DNA from 2 places in the Stenotrophomonas sp. YJH_SMC_64 genome. Region 1 is predicted to be linked to the other one. Evidence: riboswitches for the same ligand, from Rfam matches in the RefSeq annotation. Region 1 holds a riboswitch; the other holds the start of a gene.
What was found. A riboswitch is a leader RNA that binds a small molecule or an ion and turns the genes downstream of it on or off. The one in region 1 is predicted to bind glycine.
Positions count from the first base shown of each region.

Region 1 (7,004 bases):
GCCCCGGCCGTGCTGGGCTGGACCGATCCGCGCCAGGTGCCGGTGATTGCCGTGCTGGCCAGCGTGCTGTTCGGTTTCGCCGCCACGGTGATGGAACTGCTGTTCCCGGACCGGGTGCTGCCGGTGCTGCTGAACATCGTCGGTTCCACCTGCCTGCTGGTGTGGACGCTGTCGCTGGTCTCGCAACTGGTGTTGCGCCGCCGCGCAGATCGCCTGGGTACCCGGCTGCCGTTCCGCATGGCGGGCTTCCCGTGGCTGACCTGCTGCGCGCTGGCGATCCTGGCGCTGATCTTCGGCCTGCTGCTGAGCGAGTCGCACACCCGCCTGCAGTTCCTGTCGATGGTGGCGCTGACCGCCACGATCGCCGCCGGCAGCGCCATCGCACGGCGCATGCGCGAGGCGTGACTGAAGCTGCCGGCCAGCGGCCGGCACTACCACGGGGGCTGCACATCTGCCGTGCCATCCTGATCGTGTGGGCCGTCATCGGCCCGTCGACCGGGAGTACCGCATGCTGCGCAGTCGCCCCTTCCTGATGTTTACCGGCCAGGCCGAGGCCGCGCTGGCCCTGTACGCCGAGGCCTTCGCCGATTTCCGCCTGCTGGCAATGCAGCGCCATCCGGACGGCGCCGGTGCCGGCGTGCCCGGGCAGGTCCGACAGGCCATCTTCCTGCTCGGTGGCACCCACTACCTGTGCTTTGACAGCCTGGACGTGCACGATTTCACCTTCAGCCCGTCGATCTCGCTGTTCGTCGAGTGCTCCGGCGCCGAGCAGTTCGAGCGCGCCGCGCGCGTGCTGGGCGAGGGCGGCCACTGGCTGATGCCGGTGGGCGACTATGACTTCAGCAACCGCTACGGCTGGGTGCAGGATCGCTTCGGCGTGTCGTGGCAGTTGAGCCTGGGGCAGATGCCGGACCCGTGATGCACAATGAGAACGGCCCGCTTGCGCGGGCCGTTCTCTTTACCGATGCCGCGAGGAATCAAGCCTCGACTTCATCATCCTTGTAGGCATCGACCGGGATGCAGGCACACATCACGTTCTTGTCGCCGTACACGTTGTCGACGCGTGCCACCGGCGGCCAGTACTTGCTCTGCTTCAGGCTGGCCAGCGGGAAGGCAGCCAGTTCGCGCGGGTAGGCGTGGGTCCACTCGCTGGCGGTCACCGCGGTGGCGGTGTGCGGCGCGTTCTTCAGCGGGTTGTCCTCGCGGTCCAGGCGGCCGTCTTCGATCGCGGTGATCTCCTCGCGGATCTGGATCATCGCGTCGATGAAGCGGTCCAGCTCGTGCAGCGATTCGCTCTCGGTCGGTTCGACCATCAGCGTGCCGGCCACCGGGAAGCTCAGGGTCGGGGCGTGGAAGCCGAAGTCGATCAGGCGCTTGGCGACGTCCTCGGCGCCGATGCCGCTGGTCTTCTCCAGCGGGCGTACGTCGAGGATGCACTCGTGTGCCACCAGGCCGTTGCGGCCGGTGTACAGGGTCTTGAAGTGCGGGGCCAGGCGCTTGGCGATGTAGTTGGCGTTGAGCTGCGCGACCTGGGTGGCCTTGCGCAGGCCTTCGCGGCCCATCATCGCGATGTACATCCAGCTGATCGGCAGGATCGAGGCGCTGCCGAAGCTGGCGGCGCTGACCATGCCGACCGGGCCGTTGTCACCCAGCTTGCCCGGCAGGAACGGGGCCAGGTGCTCCTTGACCGCGCACGGGCCGACGCCCGGGCCGCCGCCGCCGTGCGGGATGCAGAAGGTCTTGTGCAGGTTCAGGTGCGAAACGTCCGAACCCCATTTGCCGGGCTTGGCCACGCCGACCAGGGCGTTCATGTTGGCGCCGTCGGTGTACACCTGGCCGCCGTGCTGGTGGATGATCTCGCAGATCTCGACCACCTCTTCCTCGAACACGCCGTGCGTGGACGGGTAGGTCATCATGATCGCGGCCAGGCGGTCGCTGTACTTCTCGGCGTTGAGGCGGATGTCTTCCACATCGACGTTGCCGTTGGCATCGGTCTTGGTGACCACCACCTTCATGCCGCACATCTGCGCCGAGGCCGGGTTGGTGCCGTGCGCCGAATCCGGGATCAGGCAGATGTCGCGGTGGCCTTCGCCGCGCGAGCGGTGGTAGGCGCGGATCGCCAGCAGGCCGGCGTACTCGCCCTGTGCGCCGGAGTTCGGCTGCAGGCTGACCGCGTCGTAGCCGGTGCATTCGACCAGCATCGCTTCCAGCGTGTCGATCAGTTCCTTGTAGCCCAGCGCCTGGTCGGCCGGCACCAGCGGGTGGATCTGCGAGAACTCCGGCCAGGTCACCGGGATCATCTCGGCGGTGGCGTTGAGCTTCATGGTGCACGAACCCAGCGGGATCATCGTGCGGTCCATCGCCAGGTCCTTGTCGGCCAGCGAACGCAGGTAACGCAGCAGTTCGTGCTCGCTGTGGTGGGTGTTGAACACCGGGTGGGTCAGGAACGCGGACTGGCGCAGCAGGCCGGCCGGCAGCGCGTCGGCGGTGCTGGCATCCAGCGCGTCGACGTCCAGCGAGGCACCGAACACCGCAGCCACGGCGACGATGTCGGCGCGGGTGGTGGTCTCGTCCAGACTGATGCCGACCGAGTCGCTGTCGATCGCGCGCAGGTTGTAACCGGCGGCGCGTGCCTTGGCATGGATTTCATCGGCATGCACGCCGGTGACGTGCAGGGTGTCGAAGAAGTCGCCACCGACCTGCACGCCGGCATTGCGCAGCGCTGCGGCCAGGATCGAGGCCAGTCGATGGGTGCGGCGGGCAATGCGGGTCAGGCCTTCCGGGCCGTGGTAAACGGCGTACATCGAGGCCATCACCGCCAGCAGCACCTGCGCGGTACAGATGTTGGAGGTGGCCTTCTCGCGGCGGATGTGCTGTTCGCGGGTCTGCAGGGTCAGGCGGTAGGCCGGGTTGCCCTGGGCATCGATCGAAACGCCGATCAGGCGGCCTGGCATCGAGCGCTTGTAGGCGTCACGGCAGGCCATGAAGGCGGCGTGCGGGCCACCGAAGCCGAACGGCACGCCGAAACGCTGGCTGTTGCCGACCACGATGTCCGCGCCCCATTCGCCCGGGGCAGCCAGCAGGGTCAGGGCCAGCAGGTCGGTGGCCACGGCCACCAGGCCGCCGCGTGCGTGCACGGCATCGACCAGCGCCTTGTAGTCGCCGACCTGGCCGAAGGTGTCCGGATACTGCAGCAGCAGGCCGAAGGCTTCTGCTTCCAGCGCTTCGGCCGGGGTGCCGACGCGCAGCACGATGCCCATGGGCTCGGCGCGGGTACGCAGCAGTTCCAGGGTCTGCGGGTGCACGGCGTCGTGCACGAAGAAGGTGTCCGACTTCGACTTGGCCGAACGCTTGGCCAGGGTCATCGCTTCGGCGGCGGCGGTGGCTTCGTCCAGCAGCGAGGCGTTGGCGATTTCCATGCCGGTCAGGTCGGCGCACAGGGTCTGGAAGTTGATCAGCGCTTCCATGCGGCCCTGCGAGATTTCCGCCTGGTACGGGGTGTAGGCGGTGTACCACGCCGGGTTTTCCAGGATGTTGCGCAGGATCACGTTCGGCGTGTGGGTACCGTAGTAACCCTGGCCGATGAAGCTGCGCAGCACGGTGTTCTTGTCGGCGATCGCACGGATCTTCGCCAGTGCCTGCACTTCGGTCATCGACTCCGGCAGTGCCAGCGGTGCCGGCGACTTGATCTTGGCCGGCACGATGGCGTCGGTCATCGCATCCAGCGACGCGTGGCCGACGACGTCGAGCATCTGCGCGATCTCGGCGTCGTTGGGGCCGATGTGGCGCTCGACGAACGCGTTGTGGTGCTCGAGCTCACGCAGGGAAGGGGTGTTCTGGGACATGGCGAAGGATCCGTCAGGAAAGGGCACACGCACGGGCACAAGCCGCCGGTCGGCGGTCTGCGGGGCGCCCCTCTGTCCTTTTGCCTGAGAGTTTAAAAGCGCGGCGGACCGCAGCTTCGTGCCCCTTCGGCGCCGGATCGAACCGGTCTCTCCAGAGTTGTGTTACGGGTGGTATCGGGCCTGAGCGATTACGGGCGTTGCGCCTTCGGCAGCGGTATTCCGCTTCTCCCACCGTGTTGCCCGCCGATTATAGCCCGTTGCGGGCGCGGCGGCCGCCTTCGGTCCTGGAGGCCGCGCCTGAATGGCCGATGGCCCGTCCGTGCGTTTTGTGCACTGCTGCATGGCATCAGGCGCAATCCCCACCTATGATGGGCGGATACCCGAATTCATCTGGCGCCGTCCCTGCTGCAGGGGACCGGCGCCCGCCGTGCGTGCCGCGCATGGCCCTGCCGGACGCCTTTCCCATGACCGCCGCTGTTGCTCCCTCCACCCGCCGCATGGCCCTGCTGCTCGCCGGCCTGGCCATGTTCGGTCCGTTCTCGATCGACACCATCTTCCCGGCGTTCCCGCAGCTGGCCCAGCGCCTGGCTGTGGACGAGGTGGCGGTGCAGCAGACCATCAGCGTGTACCTGCTGTTCTACGGCCTGATGAGCCTTGCGCACGGCCCGCTGTCCGACGCCTGGGGCCGCAAGCGGGTGATTCTCGGTGGCCTGGTGGTGTTCGTCGGCGCTTCGGTCGGCTGCGCGCTGTCCACCGACCTGACCACGCTGCTGGCGTTCCGCGCGCTGCAGGGCCTGTCAGCGGGCGTCGGCATGATCGTCGGCCGCGCGGTGATCCGCGACCTGTACCACGGACACGACGCGCAGCGCCTGATGAGCCAGGTATCGATGCTGTTCGGCATCGCTCCGGCCATCGCACCGATCATCGGCGGCTGGATCCTGCTCAGTGGCGCCGGCTGGCCACTGATTTTCTGGTTCCTGGTGATGTTTGCGCTGCTCCTGCTGGCGGCCACCGCACGCTACCTGCCGGAAACCCATCCGGTGGAGGCACGGGTGCCGTTGTCACCGCGCGTGCTGCTGCGTGATTACGTGCGCATCGGTTTCAACCCGCGGTTCCTGCGCCTGGCGCTGGCCGGCAGCATCGGTTTCGGCGGCATTTTCCTGTACATCTCCTCGGCGCCGGTGTTCGTGATGCAGCACCTGCATCTGGGCGAGGGTGGTTTTGCCTGGCTGTTCATCCCCACCATCGGCGGCATGACCACCGGCTCGTTCCTGTCCGGGCGCATGGCCGGGCACACCACGCCCACCCGCCAGGTGTCCATTGGTTTCGGCCTGTGTGCGCTGTCGGTGCTGCTGAATGTCGGCTACGTGGCGCTGTCGCCGCAGTTCGTGCTGCCGTGGGCGGTGCTGCCGATCTTCCTGGGCGGCATGGGCATGGCATTGATCTTCCCGATCCTGGCGCTGGCGGTGCTGGACATGTACCCGCATCAGCGCGGCCTGGCCTCGTCGCTGCAGGCCTTCGTGCAGCTGATGATCAGCACGGTGGTGGCCGGCGTGGTGTCGCCGCTGCTCAGCGCCAGCCCGCTGCACCTGGCGCTGGGGCAGGCCGCGTTCTTCGCCGCCGGCTTCGTGTTCTGGTACTGGGAACACCAGCGTGAACGCGCGGCACAGGCGGCCTGCACGGGCCATTGAGCAGCGCGCAGGGGTAGGGCCGGCCGCTTTGCCCGCAACGCTTGCGAAGAGGAACGACCGGACTAGGCTGGGCACTCCAGCCAGCCGGTGCGTGGATGCACGACAGCCAGCCAATCCGATGTCGTTGCATGAGGTTCCCCATGGCTGCGCAGCAGACCTACCGCCTGTTCGAGGTGGCGCTGAAGGAGCGCCGCGTTCTTTCCCCTTCCCTGGACCGCATGGTGTTCACCGGTGCCGACGTGGCGCGGATGAAGACCGAAGGCCCTGACCAGCGCATCAAGGTGTTCTTCCCCTTGCCCGGCCAGGAGGTGCCGCAGGTCCCCAGCGGTGAAGACTGGTACCCACGCTACCGGGCCCTGCCGGACGACAAGCGCCCGCCGATGCGTACCTACACCATCCGCCAGTTGCGCGCCGAGCAGGGCGAGGTCGACGTCGATTTCGTCATCCATGGCGAAACCGGCCCCGCCTCGCGCTGGGCCATGCACGCCCGCCCTGGCGACCGCGTGGTGCTGCTGGCCCCGGACGCCGACTGTGCCGGGAGCAGCGAGGGCTGGGAGTGGAAGCCACCGGCCGGTGTCGGCCAGGTGCTGCTGGTGGCCGATGAAACCGCGTTGCCTGCGGTGGCCGGCATCCTCGAGGAGCTGGCGGCCATGGTCGACCCACCGCGCACGCTGGCGCTGCTGGAGGTGGCGCAGGCCGGTGATGCGGTGCACCTGAGGGCGCCCTCCAGCGCCGAGCTGGTCTGGCTGCCGCGCGGGCAGGCCGCCTACGGACAGCGGTTGCTGCAGGCGGTCCAGGCGCGGTTGGCAGCGACCTCGGGCGTGACTGCCGGGGATGCGCTGGAGGAGATCGACGTCGATACGCAGATCCTCTGGGAGCAGGCCGATACCCGGGTGACCGGGCCGCTGTACGCCTGGGTGGCGGGCGAGGCGGGGGCCGTGATGGCGATCCGTCGCCATCTGGTGCGCGACTGCGGGCTGGACCGCCGCGCGATCACCTTCATGGGCTACTGGCGGCACGGCAAAGTGCTGGACTGAGGGGTGTGAAGCGGTGCTGCGGGCGGGGTGCGCTATCCTTGCGCCCCCCTTCGCAGCGGTACCGCACCATGTCCACCAGCTCCAAGACCCGCCGCGACCAGCGCCGTCGCCAGGAAAAGCAGGCCGCCAACAAGGCCGCCGCGCAGGCCTCGCCGGTGGAGCCGCATGCGGAACTGCGCGATGCACAGCGCACCCTGCTGGCCGGTGTCGTGCGCCGCGACGGCGAATGGGTGCTGGGCATGGATGGCCGCATTGCCGGCCACAGCGAAAGCGCCGCACAGGTGCTGGCGCTGATCATGCAGGCCGGTGAGCTGCACGAACGCAATGGCACGCCGGTGCGCCTGATGTACTCCGACGCGCTGCGCGATGCCGCACAGGCCGAAGCCAGGGAGAAGGGCCAGACCTTCGAGGAATTCAAGGCCGAGCTGGCC
Region 1 covers NZ_JCAFUN010000017.1:70,750-77,753, reverse strand. The annotation lists gene AC5P9L_RS18000 (amino acid permease) at 1-405, shown strand, start outside; gene AC5P9L_RS17995 (VOC family protein) at 509-919, shown strand; gene gcvP (aminomethyl-transferring glycine dehydrogenase) at 978-3,845, opposite strand; glycine riboswitch at 3,908-4,010, opposite strand; gene AC5P9L_RS17985 (multidrug effflux MFS transporter) at 4,310-5,536, shown strand; gene AC5P9L_RS17980 (siderophore-interacting protein) at 5,677-6,573, shown strand; gene AC5P9L_RS17975 (hypothetical protein) at 6,642-7,004, shown strand, end outside.

Region 2 (7,004 bases), on a different contig from region 1:
ACGATGAAGCCTCCGACACCGTCAGCGCCTCACGCGCGGCCCTGCACCAGATCCTGCATGGCCGTGACGACCGCTTGGCGGTGGTGGTTGGCCCATGCTCGATCCACGACCCGAAGGCCGCCATCGAGTACGCCCAGCGCCTGAAGCCGCTGCGTGACGCGCTGGCCGGGGAACTTGAAATCGTGATGCGCGTGTACTTCGAGAAGCCGCGCACCACGGTGGGCTGGAAGGGCCTGATCAACGACCCGGACCTGGATGGCAGCTTCAGGATCGACAAGGGCCTGCGCATTGCCCGTGGCCTGCTGCGCGACATCAACAAGCTGGGCCTGCCGGCCGGTGTCGAGTTCCTCGACGTGATCTCGCCGCAGTACATCGCCGATCTGGTGGCCTGGGGCGCCATTGGTGCGCGCACCACCGAAAGCCAGGTGCACCGCGAACTGGCCTCGGGGCTGTCGTGCCCGGTCGGCTTCAAGAACGGCACCGATGGCAACGTGAAGATCGCCGCCGACGCGGTGGGTGCGGCGTCCAATCCGCATCACTTCCTGTCGGTCACCAAGCAGGGCGGCACCGCCATCGTGTCGACCACTGGCAACCCGGACTGCCATGTGATCCTGCGCGGCGGCAAGCAGCCGAACTACGATGCAGGCAGTGTCGCCGAGGCCTGCCAGGCGCTGGCCAAGGCCAAGCTGCCGACTCGTCTGATGATCGACGCCAGCCATGCCAACAGCCTGAAGAATCCGGACAACCAGCCGAAGGTGATCGAGGACATCGCTGTTCAGTTGGAAGACGGTGAACAGCGCATCGTCGGTGTGATGATCGAGAGCCATCTGGTCGGTGGTCGCCAGGAACTGGTGGAAGGCCAACCGCTGGTCTACGGGCAGAGCATCACCGATGGCTGCATCGACTGGGACACCACCGTGACGGTGCTGGAGCGACTGGCCGCGGCCGTGCGCGCCCGTCGCGACGTGAAGGTGTCCGAAGCCGCTTGAGTGCGGCACGTGTGTGGATGGCGGCCAGCGCCTGCGGGGGTGCGGCCGCGATCAGGGCCGGTCGGAGTTGGAGTCCGGCCCATCTGCACCGGCGATGCGCCTGGCGCTGCGCATGAGCGACAGCGCCAGGTACATCGCCGGGGTGGTGCGGATTCCGCCGCGCGAACCTCAATGCACTTCGTCGTGGTACACGAACTTCGGCATTTCCCAGCGGTAGTGGATCGCCAGCAGGCGCAGCGCGAAGCCGCCGCCGAGGCAGCACAGGATCGCGGTGGCGTCGGCCACGCCCCAGTGCAGCAGCAACAGGTAGGCCGCGCCGGTCAGCAGCGCGATGATCGCGTACAGCTCCTTCTGGAAGATCAGCGGCACCTCGTTGCAGAGGATGTCGCGCAGCACGCCGCCGAACGCGCCGGTCAGCATGCCGGCGATCAGCACGATCGGCATCGCATGGCCGGCTTCGCGCGCGATCGAGCAGCCGATCAGGGTGAAGGCGATCAGGCCCAGCCCGTCGAGGACCAGGAAGGTGCGGCGGAAGTGGTGCATCCAGCGTGCGACCCAGGTGGCGATCAGCGCCGCGCACACGGTGAAGCCCAGGTACTCGGGATGCTTCACCCAGCCCAGCGGATAGTGGCCGAGCAGGATGTCGCGCAGTGAACCACCACCGAGGGCGGTGACGCAGGCGATCATGACCACGCCGAACAGGTCCATGCGGCGGCGGCCGGCGGACAGTGCGCCGGTCATGGCTTCGGCGGAAATGGCGATCAGGTAGATGATGGACAGCAACATGGGGCAGGCTCCGAACGCGGTGGGGCCGGCCATGCGCGGACGCCGCCATTGCCTGCGCAATGACGGGATGACGATGACCGGTGCCGCTCCCGCTGTCCTTTTGCCTGAGAGTTCAGCGGCATGGGCCGCGTGCCCCTTCGGCGGATCGTCCCGGGCATGCCCGGTGACCTCTCTCCAGCTCGGCGAGTCGAATGCATGGTTGGTGGGATTCCAGCCCACCGGCCTGAGCGATCATGGGAGCCTGCGCCTTCGGCGGGCGCCAGCGCGGCGCCTCTCTCCTGCATTCGGGCGCCAGTATATCCGCTGCAGTGCAGCACGGCATAATCCGGGCATGGCCCCGTCCCTCCGCCCGTGGTTCCTGTACCTGCTCGAATGTCGCGATGGCAGCTATTACGCCGGCATCAGCACCGACGTGGACGCGCGTTTCGCCGCCCATCAGGCTGGCAAGGGCGCGCGCTACACCCGGGCCCGGCCGCCGCTGCGGGTGCTGGCCGTGCGCGAGTACCCGGACCGGGCCGCCGCGTCACGGGCCGAGTGGCAACTCAAGCAGCAGCCGCGCGAACGCAAGCTGGCCTGGCTGCAGGCGCCGGATCCCGCGCTTCTGTAGAGCCGAGCCCACGCTCGGCTGTTGTTGCTGCTGCCTGATGGTGAAGCCGAGCATGGACCCGGCTCTACAGTAGATCCACGCCATGCGTGGATGGGCGCTTCCAGTCATGCCATGATCGCCACACCCATCGACACATGGATCCGTCCGATGAAGAACTGCGGGATACTGCTGTTGACTGCCTGCGCGGCCCTTCTGGCCTGCACCCAAGCACCGTCGCCACCGCCACTGCAGCATGGGCAGATCGGCACCGCTGCTGAGCTGGCTGCGTATGGCCCGAGGACACCCGAACCGATCCACCTGCGTCGTGACCGGGTCCCTCCCGATCTGGTCGATCTGATCCCGTTCGCGGAAAAGTGGGGGATCGGCGATGACGTGCTTCGCAATGAAATGCGGGAGCGCGCCACTGACGCGGAAAAGCAGGCATTGACGGATGCGCTGGCGGGGCGCCATGCGCGCATCACCGCCTGGTTGGACAGCTTCCCGCAGGGGCAGCCCATGTCTGAAGAAGCCGCTGCGTTCATGTACATGCAGCTGGGCACCGACGAAATGGGCCTGATGCCGTAGATCCACGCCATGCGTGGATGCGGCTTGCATATGCCATGATCGCCCAGCCCTCAGCGCTGGAGACCCGGATGTCCACCGTCGCCCTGTTGTTCGCTCTCTCCGCGTCAACCAGTCCCGCTGCCGACCCGGCCACCCTCGCGGCCATCGAAGCCACCTGCCATGACTACGTCGACGGCCAGCTGGAGGCCGACCCGTTGTGGTACCCGAAACCGAAGGCGAAGTGAGCACGATGCGTGCCGCCGGTAAGGCATGGGTCTCCGTCGTCGTACTGGCCGCCGGCATCGCACTGCTGCCTGGCCTGCTGTACCTGCTCGGGCTTGCCCTGGTGGGCGGTTGGCCGAAGCCAGCAGACCGTGCGCCCAGTGGTGTGGCTGCGTGCAGCAGTGAACCACGAACAGGATTTCAGCCGATGAATCCCTGGAGTTTCGCTGCGCAGTTCTTCGACGACGACGCGATGAAGAAGAAGGTGCCAGAGGTGGAACGGGAGGCGTTCTGGATTGCCCGCCGCCATCTTTGGCGGCAGCCACGGCACGACATGCTGCGCTGGCATCTGAGCAGCACGGCACTGACGATCTGGATTACCCGCAACTGGAGTGCCGCGCAGATTGCCGACACCGCAAGGAAGGAGGACTTCTGCCGCGCATGGTCGAAACGGCGGGTGCCCGGCGGCCCGATGAAGCGGTAGATCCACGCCATGCATGGATGATGTTGACGGAGTCAGAGCCCTTTCCTGCGGAGAGGGGACGGACCGCGCGGCAGCCGGCCAGCGGCCGGCACTACCGCCGGGGTCGCCGGTCTTCCTGGTCATCACCGAAGATGATGCGCGCGCTGCGCTGGTAGCTCCAGTACGCCACGGCCCAGTTCAGCAGCACTACGATGCGGTTGCGGAAGCCGATCAGGAAGAACACGTGCGCGGCCAGCCAGAACCACCAGGCCAGCACGCCCGACAGCTGCAGCCGGCCCAAGTGCACGATCGCGGCCATGCGACCGATGGTGGCCAGGTTGCCGTAGTCGGCGTACTTGAACGGGCCGGGCTCGGGCTTGCCGTGCAGGCGTGCGCGGATCACCTCGGCCACGTATTTGCCCATCTGCTTGGCAGCGGGTGCCACGCCGGGTACCGGCTTGCCGTCGGCCTGGCTCAGTGCGGCCAGGTCACCGGCCACGAACAGCTCCGGGTGATCGGGCAGGGTCAGGTCCGGTTGCACCGGCACGCGGCCGGCGCGGTCCAGCGGCACGTCCAGCGTGCGCGCCAGCGGTGAAGCGGCCACGCCGGCGGCCCAGACCACGGTGCGGGCCGGTACGAACTGGTCACCGAGCGTGAAGCCCTGGCTGTCGATGTCGCTCACCGGGGTACCGGTCAGCACTTCCACGCCCAGCTTTTCCAGCTGCCGCCGTGCTTTCAGCGAAAGCACTTCCGGGAACGAGGACAGCACGCGCGGGCCGGCTTCGACCAGCCGCACCTTGGCGCTGGCCGGATCAATGTGGCGGAACTCATTGCGCAGCGTATGCCGCGCGATCTCGGCCAGGGTGCCGGCCAGTTCAACACCGGTGGGACCGCCACCGACCACCGCGAAGCTCAGCCATGCGGCCTTCTTCGCCGGGTCCGGTTCCGCCTCGGCGCGCTCGAACGCCAGCAGCAGCTTGCGGCGCAGCGCGATCGCATCGTCCAGCGTCTTCAGGCCGGGCGCATCATCGGCCCACTGGTCGTTGCCGAAGTAGGCGTGGGTGGCGCCGGTGGCCAGCAGCAGGCTGTCGTAGTCCAGCGTGCTGCCATCGGCCATGCGGATCTGCCGGGCCTGCTTGTCGATGGCGACCACTTCGCCGAGGCGGACTTCCACGTTGCGCTGGTGGCCGAGGATATGGCGCAGTGGTGCAGCGATATCCGGCGCGGACAGGCCGGCGGTGGCCACCTGGTACAGCAGCGGCTGGAACAGATGATGGTTGCGGCGGTCGACCAGGGTGATGCGCATGCGCTCGCGGGCCAGGGCACGGGTGGCCCAGAGACCGGCAAAACCGCCGCCGACAACAACCAGGTGGGGAACGCGCTCGCGACTCATCGACTCACTCCAGTGGGGGCATTGGGGGAAGCGCCTGGCATCTTCGCACGGCGGCCGCCTGTCACGTCAGCGCCCGCGTGGATCGGCGATACTCGGGTTCAGGCAACCGCCCGCGAGGAGTCCATGAGCGAACCGGAAAAGCGCATCGCCCTGTTGATCGACGCCGACAATGCGCCGGCCTCGAAGATCGACGAGGTGTTGGCCGAAGTGGCCCGCTATGGGGTGGCCAACGTGCGCCGCGCCTATGGCAACTGGAAGAGCCCGCGACTGAAGGGGTGGGAAGCGGTGCTGCATGAGTATGCGATCCGTCCCATCCAGCAGTTCGCCTACAGCAAGGGCAAGAATGCCTCGGACATGGCGATGGTGATCGATGCCATGGACCTGCTGTACGCGCGCAACCTGGATGGCTTTGCCATCGTCTCCAGCGATGCGGACTTCACCCCGATGGTGATGCGCCTGCTGACCGATGGCGTGAAGGTGTACGGTTTCGGCGAGAAGAAAACACCCGAGCCGTTCGTCAACGCGTGCTCGAAATTCACCTACCTGGAAGCACTGGGCCAGACCCACGCCAGCGTGCCGGATACCGAACAGGCATCCAGCGAACAGGCCTCGAACGAGCCGGTGGCCAACGACGATGCGCGTCCGCGCAAGAGCGGTGCGGAAATGCGCAGCGACACGCGGCTGGTGAAGATGCTGCGCCGCGCGGTGTCCGCGGCCGAGGGCGAGGATGGCTGGTCGCACCTCGGCCCGGTCGGCAGCCAGATCGGCAACCAGGCGTCGTTCGACCCGCGCAACTACGGCTACGGCAAGCTCAGCGATCTGCTGGCGGCGATCGGCCTGTTCGAACTGAAGAAGGATGGCAAGTCGTCCTACGTGCGCGCGCTGCCGAAAAAGAACCGGTAATGCCGGCCGCTGGCCAGCAAGGAACCGGTAGTGCCGGCCGCTGGCCGGCAATCCCCGGATGCCAGATCCCGCATCCGGCATGCACACACCCCGCCCGATCAGGGGTATCGTTGCCGCTCGCATTGCCAGCAAGGAATACCGCATGTTGAAGATCTGGGGCCGTCGCAATTCCAGCAACGTCCGCAAGGTGCTGTGGTGTGCCGAGGAAATCGGCCTGCCGTACGAGTCCATCGAGGTCGGTGGCAGCCACGGCGGCACGCAGACGCCGGAATACCAGGCGATGAATCCCAATGGCCTGGTACCGGTGATCGAAGACCACGGCCTGCCGCTGTGGGAATCGAACGCCATCGTGCGCTACCTGAGTGCGCGCTACGCGCTGGGCACGCTGTACGCCGAAGACCCGATGGAACGCGCCCAGGCCGAGAAGTGGATGGACTGGAGCACCTCGCGCATGGCGCCGCTGTACACCGACCTGATCTGGGGCATCATGCGCACCGCTCCGGCCGACCGCGACGAAGCGCGGATCAATGCCGCCATCGTGCGCGCCGGCGACTACCTGGCGATGGCCGATGCCACCCTGGCCAAGCAGCCGTGGCTGTCCGGCGAGACATTCGCGATGGGTGACATCCCGCTGGGCTCGCTGATCTATGCCTGGTTCGAACTGCCGATCCAGCGTCCGGAACTGCCGCACCTGGCCGACTGGTACGCCCGTCTTCGCGAGCGCCCCGCCTACCAGCGCGGCGTGATGTCGCCGCTGACGTAAGCGAAAGCGTCCGGGGTCAGAGCCCTTTTCTGCGAAAAGGGATCCGACCCCAGGGCATCGGGGTCGGATCCCACCCGACGGGTAGGCTCTGACCCCTCAATAAAGATCCGTCGGATCCACATCCAGCGACCAGCGGACCTTGCGTGCTTCCGGCAGCGCATACAGCTGCGGTACCAGTTGCGAAAGCACCCCGTGCAGCGGTGGCCGCTGCGCGGCAGACAGCAGCAGCTGGGCGCGCTGGTAACCGGCGCGCCGTGGCATCGGCGCCGGCATGGGTCCATAGGCTTCCACCACGTCCTGCTCGCCCAGCAGCTGTCGCGCTGCCAGCAGGAATG
Region 2 covers NZ_JCAFUN010000003.1:138,017-145,020, forward strand. The annotation lists gene AC5P9L_RS03895 (3-deoxy-7-phosphoheptulonate synthase) at 1-989, shown strand, start outside; gene AC5P9L_RS03900 (trimeric intracellular cation channel family protein) at 1,158-1,775, opposite strand; glycine riboswitch at 1,858-1,963, opposite strand; glycine riboswitch at 1,977-2,066, opposite strand; gene AC5P9L_RS03905 (GIY-YIG nuclease family protein) at 2,107-2,382, shown strand; gene AC5P9L_RS03910 (hypothetical protein) at 2,404-2,946, shown strand; partial or broken gene AC5P9L_RS03915 (nuclear transport factor 2 family protein) at 3,015-3,140, shown strand; gene AC5P9L_RS03920 (hypothetical protein) at 3,176-3,631, shown strand; gene AC5P9L_RS03925 (NAD(P)/FAD-dependent oxidoreductase) at 3,723-5,003, opposite strand; gene AC5P9L_RS03930 (NYN domain-containing protein) at 5,127-5,906, shown strand; gene AC5P9L_RS03935 (glutathione S-transferase family protein) at 6,049-6,669, shown strand; gene AC5P9L_RS03940 (primosomal protein N') at 6,766-7,004, opposite strand, start outside.
Region 2: another riboswitch for glycine. It lies ahead of AC5P9L_RS03900 (trimeric intracellular cation channel family protein); the one in region 1 lies ahead of gcvP (aminomethyl-transferring glycine dehydrogenase).